Regions from separate parts of the Kitasatospora sp. NPDC036993 genome, predicted to be linked through region 3. Evidence: predicted binding sites of a transcription regulator. Region 3 holds the regulator's gene; each other region holds the start of a gene.

Region 1 (3,273 bases), on a different contig from region 3:
CCGTACGTGCTGGACATCGCCCGCCGCACCGGTGGCGCGGTGGAGGACGTCACGGACGCGGAGGTCGTGGCGGCGATCCGGCTGCTGGCGCGCACCGAGGGCATCTTCGCCGAGACCGCGGGCGGGGTGACCGTCGGCGTGCTGAAGAAGCTGGTCGAGACCGGGCAGCTGGACCCGGCCAAGGAGACCGTCGCGATCAACACCGGTGACGGCCTGAAGACCCTGGACGCCGTCTCCGACGCCGGGATGACCGCCGTCATCCGCCCGACGCTGGACTCCTTCCGCGCCGCCGGCCTCGCGTCCCTCTGAACCACCCGTCAGGCCCCACCCCCGCAAGGAGAGTCATGAGCGCCAACGTCCGCATCCCCACCATCCTGCGCACCTACACCGGCGGCGCCGCCGAGGTGACCGCCGAGGGTGCCACCCTGGCCGAGGTCATCGCCGACCTGGAGAAGAACCACGCGGGCATCTCGGCCCGCATCCTGGACGACACCGGCAAGCTCCGCCGCTTCGTGAACGTCTACGTGAACGACGACGACGTGCGTTTCGCCGAGGGCCTGGCGACCGAGATCAAGGACGGCGCCGGCGTCTCGATCATCCCGGCGGTGGCCGGCGGCTGCTGAGCCGGCGCGAGCACCCGCGGTCGCCCGCGCGTACGGAATTCCGTTCTCCGTACGCGCGGGCGACCGCTTGCATTCCCGCGGGAATATTTCCGGTTCGAGTCGGAGTAGAGTGTGGCTCGGCTGGGAACAGGGTTTCCCTTTCGGCCCCCGCAGTGCTCGGCCCGGGGAGTCCGGCTGCTGGGCACGGACCGTAAAACATGTCAGGCGGATGTCAGAATTCCCGCAGGCATTTGAGTAATTCGTCCGCTATGTCCGGCGTGGAATGCGGAGATTATTCCGATTCAACCCGTCCTGTCCCCTGTCGCCTTGGCGGAATTACCGGTGGCTGGCCCTGTTGCAGAGGGCGTCGATCCGGATACATTCAGCGGCGGTCGACGCAATCACCCGCTCACCGGAGGCCGTTCGGTGTCCCGTGCGGAGGGTTGCGGCGTGCACGGCTGTGCCCAGGGGGGGTTCCCCGGGCCGGCCTTCAAACCAACCCGGGCCCGCTACCTGCGGGCGCGTGAAGGGCCAGCACAGCACTAGGGGAGTTCGGAATGGCTCAGGGCACCGTCAAGTGGTTCAACGCGGAGAAGGGCTACGGCTTCATCGCGGTCGACGGTGGTGCGGACGTCTTCGTCCACTACAGCGCGATCCAGATGGACGGCTACCGCACCCTCGAGGAGGGCCAGCGGGTCGAGTTCGAGATCTCCCAGGGACAGAAGGGCCCGCAGGCGGACATGGTTCGCGCCGCGGCGGAATGACCCCTTCCGACCCCAGGAGCTCGGCGCGGCCCTACGGCTGGTGACCACTCGCTTCTCGACGGGCCCGTGCGACGCGTGTCGTACGGGCCCGTCGGCGTTCCAGGACGGTCCCGTCGGCGGCTCGCGGATCATCGCCGGGGCTTGCACTCGACCACCCTGAGTGCTAATCATTGGCGTTAGCACTCACAGCGTGAGAGTGACAGCGGACCGGGTCGGTGAGGCCCCCGGGAGCGGTAGGGGAATGGACCCCCGCACACCAGGGCCGTCCGTCGCGGGCACCCCTTGGTCCGAGCAGTCGACCGTGTCCCGGAGGACCACTTCAGATGGCCAAGATCATCGCCTTTGATGAGGAAGCTCGCCGCGGCCTTGAGCGTGGCATGAACCAGCTCGCCGACGCCGTGAAGGTCACGCTCGGCCCCAAGGGCCGCAACGTCGTGCTGGAGAAGAAGTGGGGCGCCCCCACGATCACCAACGACGGTGTCTCCATCGCCAAGGAGATCGAGCTCGAGGACCCGTACGAGAAGATCGGTGCGGAGCTCGTCAAGGAGGTCGCCAAGAAGACGGACGACGTCGCGGGTGACGGCACCACCACCGCCACCGTGCTCGCCCAGGCCCTGGTTCGCGAGGGTCTGCGCAACGTCGCCGCCGGCGCCAACCCGATGGCCCTGAAGCGCGGCATCGAGAAGGCCGTCATCGCCGTCTCGGACCAGCTGCTGGCCCAGGCCAAGGACGTGGAGACCAAGGAGCAGATCGCCTCCACCGCCTCCATCTCCGCCGCTGACACCCAGATCGGCGAGCTGATCGCCGAGGCCATGGACAAGGTCGGCAAGGAAGGCGTCATCACCGTCGAGGAGAGCAACACCTTCGGTCTGGAGCTCGAGCTCACCGAGGGCATGCGCTTCGACAAGGGCTACATCTCGGCCTACTTCGCCACCGACCTGGAGCGCATGGAGACGAGCTTCGAGGACGCCTACATCCTCATCGCCAACTCCAAGATCAGCTCGGTCAAGGACCTGCTGCCGCTGCTGGAGAAGGTCATGCAGGGCGGCAAGTCGCTGGTCATCATCGCCGAGGACGTCGAGGGCGAGGCCCTGTCGACCCTGGTCGTGAACAAGATCCGCGGCACCTTCAAGTCCGTCGCCGTCAAGGCCCCGGGCTTCGGCGACCGCCGCAAGGCCATGCTCGGCGACATCGCCATCCTCACCGGTGGCACCGTGATCTCCGAGGAGGTCGGCCTCAAGCTGGAGAACGCCGGCATCGACCTGCTGGGCCGCGCCCGCAAGGTGGTCATCACCAAGGACGAGACCACCATCATCGATGGTGCCGGTGACGCCGACCAGGTCCAGGGTCGCGTGAACCAGATCCGTGCCGAGATCGAGAACAGCGACTCGGACTACGACCGCGAGAAGCTCCAGGAGCGCCTCGCCAAGCTGGCCGGCGGCGTGGCCGTCATCAAGGCCGGCGCGGCCACCGAGGTGGAGCTCAAGGAGCGCAAGCACCGCATCGAGGACGCCGTCCGCAACGCCAAGGCCGCCGTCGAGGAGGGCATCGTCGCCGGTGGTGGCGTCGCGCTGCTGCAGGCCGGTGTCGCCTTCGACAAGCTGGAGCTGGACGGCGACGAGGCCACCGGTGCCAACATCGTCAAGGTCGCGCTGGAGGCCCCGATCAAGCAGATCGCGACCAACGCCGGCCTGGAGGGTGGCGTCGTGGTGGAGAAGGTGCGCAACCTCCCCGCCGGTCACGGTCTGAACGCCGCCACCAACGAGTACGTCGACCTGGTCGCCGCGGGCATCATCGACCCGGCCAAGGTCACCCGCTCCGCGCTGCAGAACGCCGCCTCCATCGCGGCGCTGTTCCTCACCACCGAGGCCGTCATCGCCGACAAGCCGGAGAAGGCCGCCGCGGCC
Region 2 (3,273 bases), on a different contig from region 3:
GCCCGCCGCACCACGGCGGGTGAGGGATCGGGGACAGGGGGATCGGTGCCGGGGGAACCGGTGACGGGGGCGAGCGGAGCCTGCCGGTCAGCGCAGCGGTGACGCCAGCGCGTCGCGGATCTCGGTCAGCAGTTGGACCTCCTTGGCCTCGGCCTCCAACGCCTTCTCGGCATCGGACTTGCGGTGGGCCGCCAGCCTGTTCATGGGCACGATCAGGACGAAGTAGACGACGGCCGCGACGATCAGGAACTGGAGCGCGGCGCTGAGCACCGAGCCCCACAGGATGAGGATTCCGGACGTGACCTCACCGGTCGTGCTCACCTCGCAGGGCCCCTTGAGGCAGGAACTGTAGGACGCGAGGTCCTTGGACCCGAACACGCCGACGATCGGATTGATCACGCCCTTGACGAAGGCGTTGACGATGGTGGTGAAGGCCGCGCCGATGACCACGGCCACGGCGAGTTCGACGACGTTTCCACGCAGCAGGAATTCCTTGAAGCCCTTCATGCCGCCTCGAACGACGAAGTCGATTCCTGGTCACGGGTGATCTTCCGCAGGGCCGGACTGACAACCCGTCCGGCCCAGCGCGCCGCCCGGCGGCGGCAGCCCGGCCCGCGCGGGCCCCAGCGCCAGCGCCGCCGCCACCGCGAGCAGCACCAGCACGGGCACCCCGGCCCGTCGGCGCGCCGCGCTGCGCCAGCGGTGCCACCCGCCGCACCCGCGCCGGATCGGCGGGAAGCTCGGCAGCTCCTGCCGGGGTGGCACCGTCGGCGCGGGCAGGGGGAGGGAGAAGCTCACGGTCGTCATCGACGCACCTCCGGAGTGTCGGCGAACCGGCCCCTCGCGGACCGGACGATCCACACGATGGGCGTTCCCGGCGAACTCCGTGAGCTCTTTCCCCAGGCCTGTGGAAAACCCCGCCCCTGTGGATAACTTCGTACACCCGCACGAGTGGGTCGGGCCTGTCCGAGTTGACGAGCCACCCACGGGCATGCGGAAAGGCCCGCCGTCCCCGCGTGGGAGCGGGGTCGACGGGCCTTCCGGGGTGCTGCGGGGCGTCCGGGCCGAGGAGGCCCGGTGCCGGTGTCAGCCCGCGGCCGGAGCCGGGCTGGACGAGGCCGAGGAGCCGGAGCCCGACGACGACGACGAGGGAGTGGACGGGGTGGACGACGCCGAGGGGGTCGACGACGACCCGGCACCCACCGTGCTGCTGGAGGAGGAGCGGCTGTCGGTCCGGTAGAAACCCGAACCCTTGAACACGACGCCCACGGCCGAGAAGACCTTGCGGAGCCGTCCCTGGCAGTCGGGGCACGTGGTCAGTGCCTCGTCGGTGAACTTCTGCACCGCCTCCAGGCCGTTGCCGCACTCGGTGCACTGGTACTGGTACGTGGGCACTTGTCTTCCTCCTGGCACTCTCGCCTGATGAGTGCTAACGATGGTCAATGATGCGGCATTCCGCGGGATCAGTCCAGCGACTCCGGTGTGAGATGGGCCGGGACCGGCCACGGGACCGCCGCCGGCTCAGCGCTCGGCCGCGCCCACCAGCCGTGCGGCACCGCCGTGCTCCGCCGTGGCGGCGACCCGGTCGGCAGCGGCGCCGACGGCAGTACCGGCAGCGGTGCCGGTCCCGGAGGCTCCGGTCCCCGGCGCCACCAGCAGGTGCCGCAGCGAGGCCAGCGCGATCAGCCCCAGCCCGGCCCCGGTCACCGGCACCAGGAACCCGGTCGAGGGCCCGTGCCCGTCGATCAGCTGCCCCGCAGCCATCGAGCCGACCGCGAGCCCCAGCCCGATGGCGCCGGTCAGCCAGGTGAAGGCCTCGGTCTTGGCCCCGTCCGCGACCAGCGTCTCGACCAGGGTGTAGCCGCTGATCAGGGTCGGTGCGATGGCCAGCCCGCAGACCAGCCCGGCGACGGTCAGCGAGACCAGGTCGGGCATCGCCCACAGCGCCGAGCAGCCCAGCACCAGCAGCGCGTAGCTGATCAGCATCCGTTGCTGCACCGGCCGCCGCCAGGCGATCACGCCGTACAGCACGCCGGCCAGCATCGAGCCGCCGGCGAAGATCCCGTACACCGTGCCGCCGGCGTCGTGCCGGCCGACCGAGTCGGCGAAGGCGTTCACCGACACCTGCATGCCGCCGAACACCGCGCCGACGCCGAGGAAGGCCCCGGCCAGCAGCCGGACGCCGGGGGAGGCGAGCGCCGAGGCGCGCCTGACGCCGGGCCGCGGCACGATCCGGGCCGGGGCGGTGCGCCGCTGGGCGGCGAAGGCCAGGCCGCCCACCAGGGTCAGCGAGGCCTCGGTGACCAGGGCGGTGGCCGGGTTGGCGACGGCGGCGATGCCGGAGGCCAGGATCGGGCCGATCACGAAGGTGAACTCGTCCGTCACGGACTCGAAGGCGAAGGCGGTGCTCACCCGGGCCGCCGAGGCGTCGGAGGCGCCGTCCGCGGCGAACCCGGCGACCCAGCGGGCCCGGACCATCGCGCCGATCTGCGGCACGCTCGCACCGGCCGGGACGGCGGCCAGGAACAGGCTCCAGGCCGGCGCGTGGCCGAGCGCGAGCGCGATCAGCGCGCCGACCGAGACCGCGTGCACCAGGACGGTCGGGACGAGCACCGAGGCCTGGCCGTACCGGTCGGCCAGCCGCCCGGTCTGCGGCCCGACCAGGGCCTGGGCGACGGCGGCGACCGCGGTGACCGTACCGGCGGTGCCGTACGAACCGTGGGTCTGGGTGACGAGCAGCAGGATGCCCATGCTGAGCATCGCGTAAGGCAGTCGCGCGACGAGGGCGGGGGACAGGAACGTCCAGGCCCCGGGGGTGCGCAGCAGCTCGCCGTACCCGACACGGGCGGGGGCGGGAGCTGCGGTGGTGGCCGCGGGATCCGCGGCGGTGTCGACCGTTCGGCGCGCCGTCACGGTCGGTCCTTCCTGCTGCCTGGTAGCGCGGCAGGGCATGGTGTGGCCCCGACGGCGCCGAGAGTCGTCCTCTCGCGCGTCGACCGGGGTAGATACCGGGTCGGCCCGGCGTGGTGGCCGGGGGCCGGACCGCGGCCGCCGAGCGGTCGCGCCAACTCTGCGTCAGGCAGATGCTGGGTGTGGTCTAGCGGTAGTCATACGGCGTGTTCGAACCAGCATACAGTTACGCGCGTAGACGGCACCAGGCGCAACCTGGCCCGGCACCGCCCGGCAGGGCTGTGCCGGGCCGTGCCGGTTTCACCGCCCGTTCAGCCACCCCGCGAGCTTGCCGCCCTTGTCCACGGCCCGCAGCCGCCGCTC
Region 3 (3,273 bases):
CCTGGGTGCCGAGCGAGGCCGCCGTCATCGGGATGGTGACGGTGCAGTGCAGGTCGTCCCCGCGCCGCTGGAAGATGTTGTGGCTGGTCTCGGCGATCTCGACGTACAGGTCGCCGGCCGGGCCGCCGCCGGGGCCGACCTCGCCCTCGCCGGCCAGCTGGATCCTGGTGCCGTTGTCGACACCGGCCGGGATCTTGACGGTCAGGGTGCGGCGGGCGCGCACCCGGCCGTCGCCGGCGCACTCCGGGCAGGGGGTCGGCACGACGGTGCCGAAGCCCTGGCACTGCGGGCAGGGGCGGGAGGTCATGACCTGGCCCAGGAAGGACCGGGTGACCTGGGAGACCTCGCCCTTGCCCCGGCACATGTCACAGGTCTGCGCCGAGGTGCCGGGGGCCGCGCCCTCGCCACTGCAGGTGGTGCAGGTGACGGCGGTGTCGACCTGGAGTTCCTTGGTGGTGCCGAAGGCGGCCTCCTCCAGGGTGATCTCCAGCCGGATCATGGCGTCCTGGCCCCGGCGGGTGCGCGAGCGCGGGCCGCGCTGGCCCGCCGCGGCGCCGAAGAAGGCGTCCATGATGTCGGAGAAGCCGAATCCCGCCGCGCCGGCGCCGAAGCCGCCCGCGCCACCGCCGCCCGGGGACAGCGGGTCCCCGCCGAGGTCGTAGACCTGACGCTTCTGCGGGTCGGAGAGCACCTCGTAGGCGGCGTTGATCTCCTTGAACCGCTCCTGCGTCTTCGGGTCCGGGTTGACGTCCGGGTGCAGTTCGCGTGCCAGGCGCCGGAACGCCTTCTTGATCTCGTCCTGCCCCGCATCCCGTCGGACGCCGAGTACCGCGTAGTAGTCCGTGGCCACCAAATGCTCCGCTTGTTCCGCCTGTAGTAGTGCTGCGACTGGTCGCCATCGCCGGATTTCCGGCGATGGCCTCTGCTAGGACTCGGCCAGGATCTGGCCCACGTACCGCGCCACCGCTCGCACCGCCCCCATTGTGCCCGGATAGTCCATCCGGGTCGGACCGATCACACCCAGTTTGGCCACGCTCTCGTCGCCCGAACCGTAGCCGACCGAAACCACCGAGGTGGAATTCAGCCCCTCGTAGGCGTTCTCCCGCCCGATCCGGACCGTCATCGCGGCGTCCCCGGTCTCACCCAGGAGGCGGAGCAGGATGACCTGCTCCTCCAGTGCCTCCAGCACCGGCTGGATGGTGAGCGGGAAGTCGTGCCCGAAGCGGGTCAGGTTGGCCGTGCCGGCCAGCATGATCCGCTCCTCGTTATGTTCGGCGAGCGTCTCGAACAGGGTCGCCAGGACGGTGCTGACGGTCGGCCGGTCGGCCTGGTCGAACAGCGCCGGCAGTTCCTCCAGCATCCCGGGGACCTCCGGGAGCCGCCGGCCGGCGGCTCTCGCGTTGATCCGGGTCCGCAGGTCCGACAGCACCGTCTCGCCGACCGAGCCGGGGCAGTCGACCATCCGCTGCTCGACCCGGCCGGTGTTGGTGATCAGCACCAGCATCACCTTGGCCGGGGCCAGCGCCACCAGCTCGATGTGCCGGACGGTGGAGCGGGTCAGCGAGGGGTACTGCACCACCGCGACCTGCCGGGTGAGCTGCGCGAGCAGCCGCACCGTGCGGGCGACCACGTCGTCCAGGTCGACGGCGCCGTCCAGGAAGTGCCGGATGGCCCGGCGCTCGGGGGCGCTCATGGGTTTGATCTCGGCGAGCTTGTCGACGAAGAGGCGGTACCCCTTGTCGGTGGGGATGCGGCCGGCGCTGGTGTGCGGCTGGTGGATGTAACCCTCCTCCTCCAGCGCCGCCATGTCGTTGCGGACGGTCGCCGGCGAGACCCCGAGGTTGTGCCGTTCCACCAGGGCCTTGGAGCCGACCGGCTCCTCGGTGCCCACGTAGTCCTGCACGATCGCGCGGAGCACGGCGAGCTTGCGTTCGTCCAGCTGGCGGACCTCACCGGCCATGGGGCGCGCACCTCCGTCTTCGCACGTTGTCCGTCTGTGTCCCTTGCCGCCGCGGGCCGCTTCCCGAGACCCCGGCCTGGCACTCTGAACACGCGAGTGCCAGAACCGTACCTGCCAGTGTAAGGCCCGGGCCCTACGGCAGGAACGGTCCGGCCGGGGTGATCCTCCCCGCAGTTCCAGCCACGGCCCGCGGGGCCCCCGCGGTTCGATCCTCCCGGCGCCGGGGTGGTGCCCGGAGGCCGTCCGGGTGGCAGCATCGAAAGCGACGGCGAACGGAGGAGCAAGCGATGTCGAGCTCGGGCCAGCACACCCGATTCGCGCCCGACCGCGGCCTGACCGGCCGCATGGTCGCGACGATGTTCGTGATCGGGCTGCTGTACGTCGGTTTCACCGGCCTGCTGATCGCGCTGCTGCGCGGCGCGTGGCCACTGATCGTCCTGATCTCCGGCGGGCTGTTCGTGGCCCAGTTCTGGTTCAGCGACAAGATCACCGAACGGGCGATGGGAGCCCGCCAGGTGTCCCCCGAACAGTTCCCCCAGCTGCACGGCACGGTCGACCGGCTGTGCGCGCTGGCCGACATGCCCAAACCCCGGGTCGCGGTCGCCGACAACGACATGCCGAACGCCTTCGCCACCGGCCGCAACCCGCAGAACGCCGTGGTCTGCGTGACCACCGGGCTGCTGCGCCGGCTGGAGCCGGAGGAACTGGAGGGCGTCCTCGCCCACGAGCTGTCGCACGTCGCCCACCGGGACGTCGCGGTGATGACGATCGCGGGCTTCCTCGGCGTGCTCGCCGGGGCGATGACCCGGATCGCCGTGTACGGCGGGTTCATGGGCGGCGGGCGCAACAACAACGACCAGAACGCGGCCGTCGTGGCGCTGGTCATCCCGCTGGTGTCGATGGTCGTCTACGCCGTCAGCTTCCTGCTCACCAGGCTGCTGTCCCGCTACCGCGAGCTGGCCGCCGACCGGGCCGCCGCCCAGCTCACCGGCCGGCCCAGCGCGCTGGCCTCGGCGCTCACCAAGGTCACCGGGCAGATCGCGGCCATCCCCAGCAAGGACCTGCGCCAGGCCCAGCCGTACAACGCCTTCTACTTCGCCCCCGCGCTGAGCGCCCGGGAGACCGCCTCGCAGTTGCTGTCCACCCATCCGAGCCTGGAGAAGCGGCTGGAGCAGCTGGCGCGGATCTCCGAGCAGCTCGGCCGCTGAAGCCCCGAACCCGAGAGGACCGCCGTGGGAATCCTGGACACCCTGTTCGGCCGCACCAAGCCCGTCAAACCCGACCTCGACCAGCTGTTCGGCGTGCCGTCCGCC

The links. The regulator HrcA, encoded in region 3, represses chaperone genes, less so after heat shock. The targets are predictions, from matches to a motif close to TTNGCACTCNGNNNNNCNGAGTGCNAA.
Region 1: a site for HrcA is predicted at 1,507-1,533, ahead of groL (chaperonin GroEL). Genes of this name have one in related genera too.
Region 2: a site for HrcA is predicted at 1,407-1,433, ahead of ACZ7C5_RS33710 (FmdB family zinc ribbon protein). Genes of this name have one in related genera too.

What each region holds. Positions count from the first base shown of each region.
Region 1 covers NZ_JBVJRP010000013.1:152,302-155,574, reverse strand. The annotation lists gene thrC (threonine synthase) at 1-309, shown strand, start outside; gene ACZ7C5_RS26980 (MoaD/ThiS family protein) at 345-623, shown strand; gene ACZ7C5_RS26975 (cold-shock protein) at 1,160-1,366, shown strand; gene groL (chaperonin GroEL) at 1,690-3,273, shown strand, end outside.
Region 2 covers NZ_JBVJRP010000022.1:94,428-97,700, reverse strand. The annotation lists gene ACZ7C5_RS33725 (hypothetical protein) at 1-23, shown strand, start outside; gene mscL (large conductance mechanosensitive channel protein MscL) at 88-507, opposite strand; gene ACZ7C5_RS33715 (hypothetical protein) at 538-807, opposite strand; gene ACZ7C5_RS33710 (FmdB family zinc ribbon protein) at 1,087-1,395, opposite strand; gene ACZ7C5_RS33705 (MFS transporter) at 1,522-2,913, opposite strand; gene ACZ7C5_RS33700 (potassium/proton antiporter) at 3,211-3,273, opposite strand, start outside.
Region 3 covers NZ_JBVJRP010000009.1:281,862-285,134, forward strand. The annotation lists gene dnaJ (molecular chaperone DnaJ) at 1-850, opposite strand, end outside; gene hrcA (heat-inducible transcriptional repressor HrcA) at 926-1,960, opposite strand; gene htpX (zinc metalloprotease HtpX) at 2,248-3,168, shown strand; gene pspAB (PspA-associated protein PspAB) at 3,193-3,273, shown strand, end outside.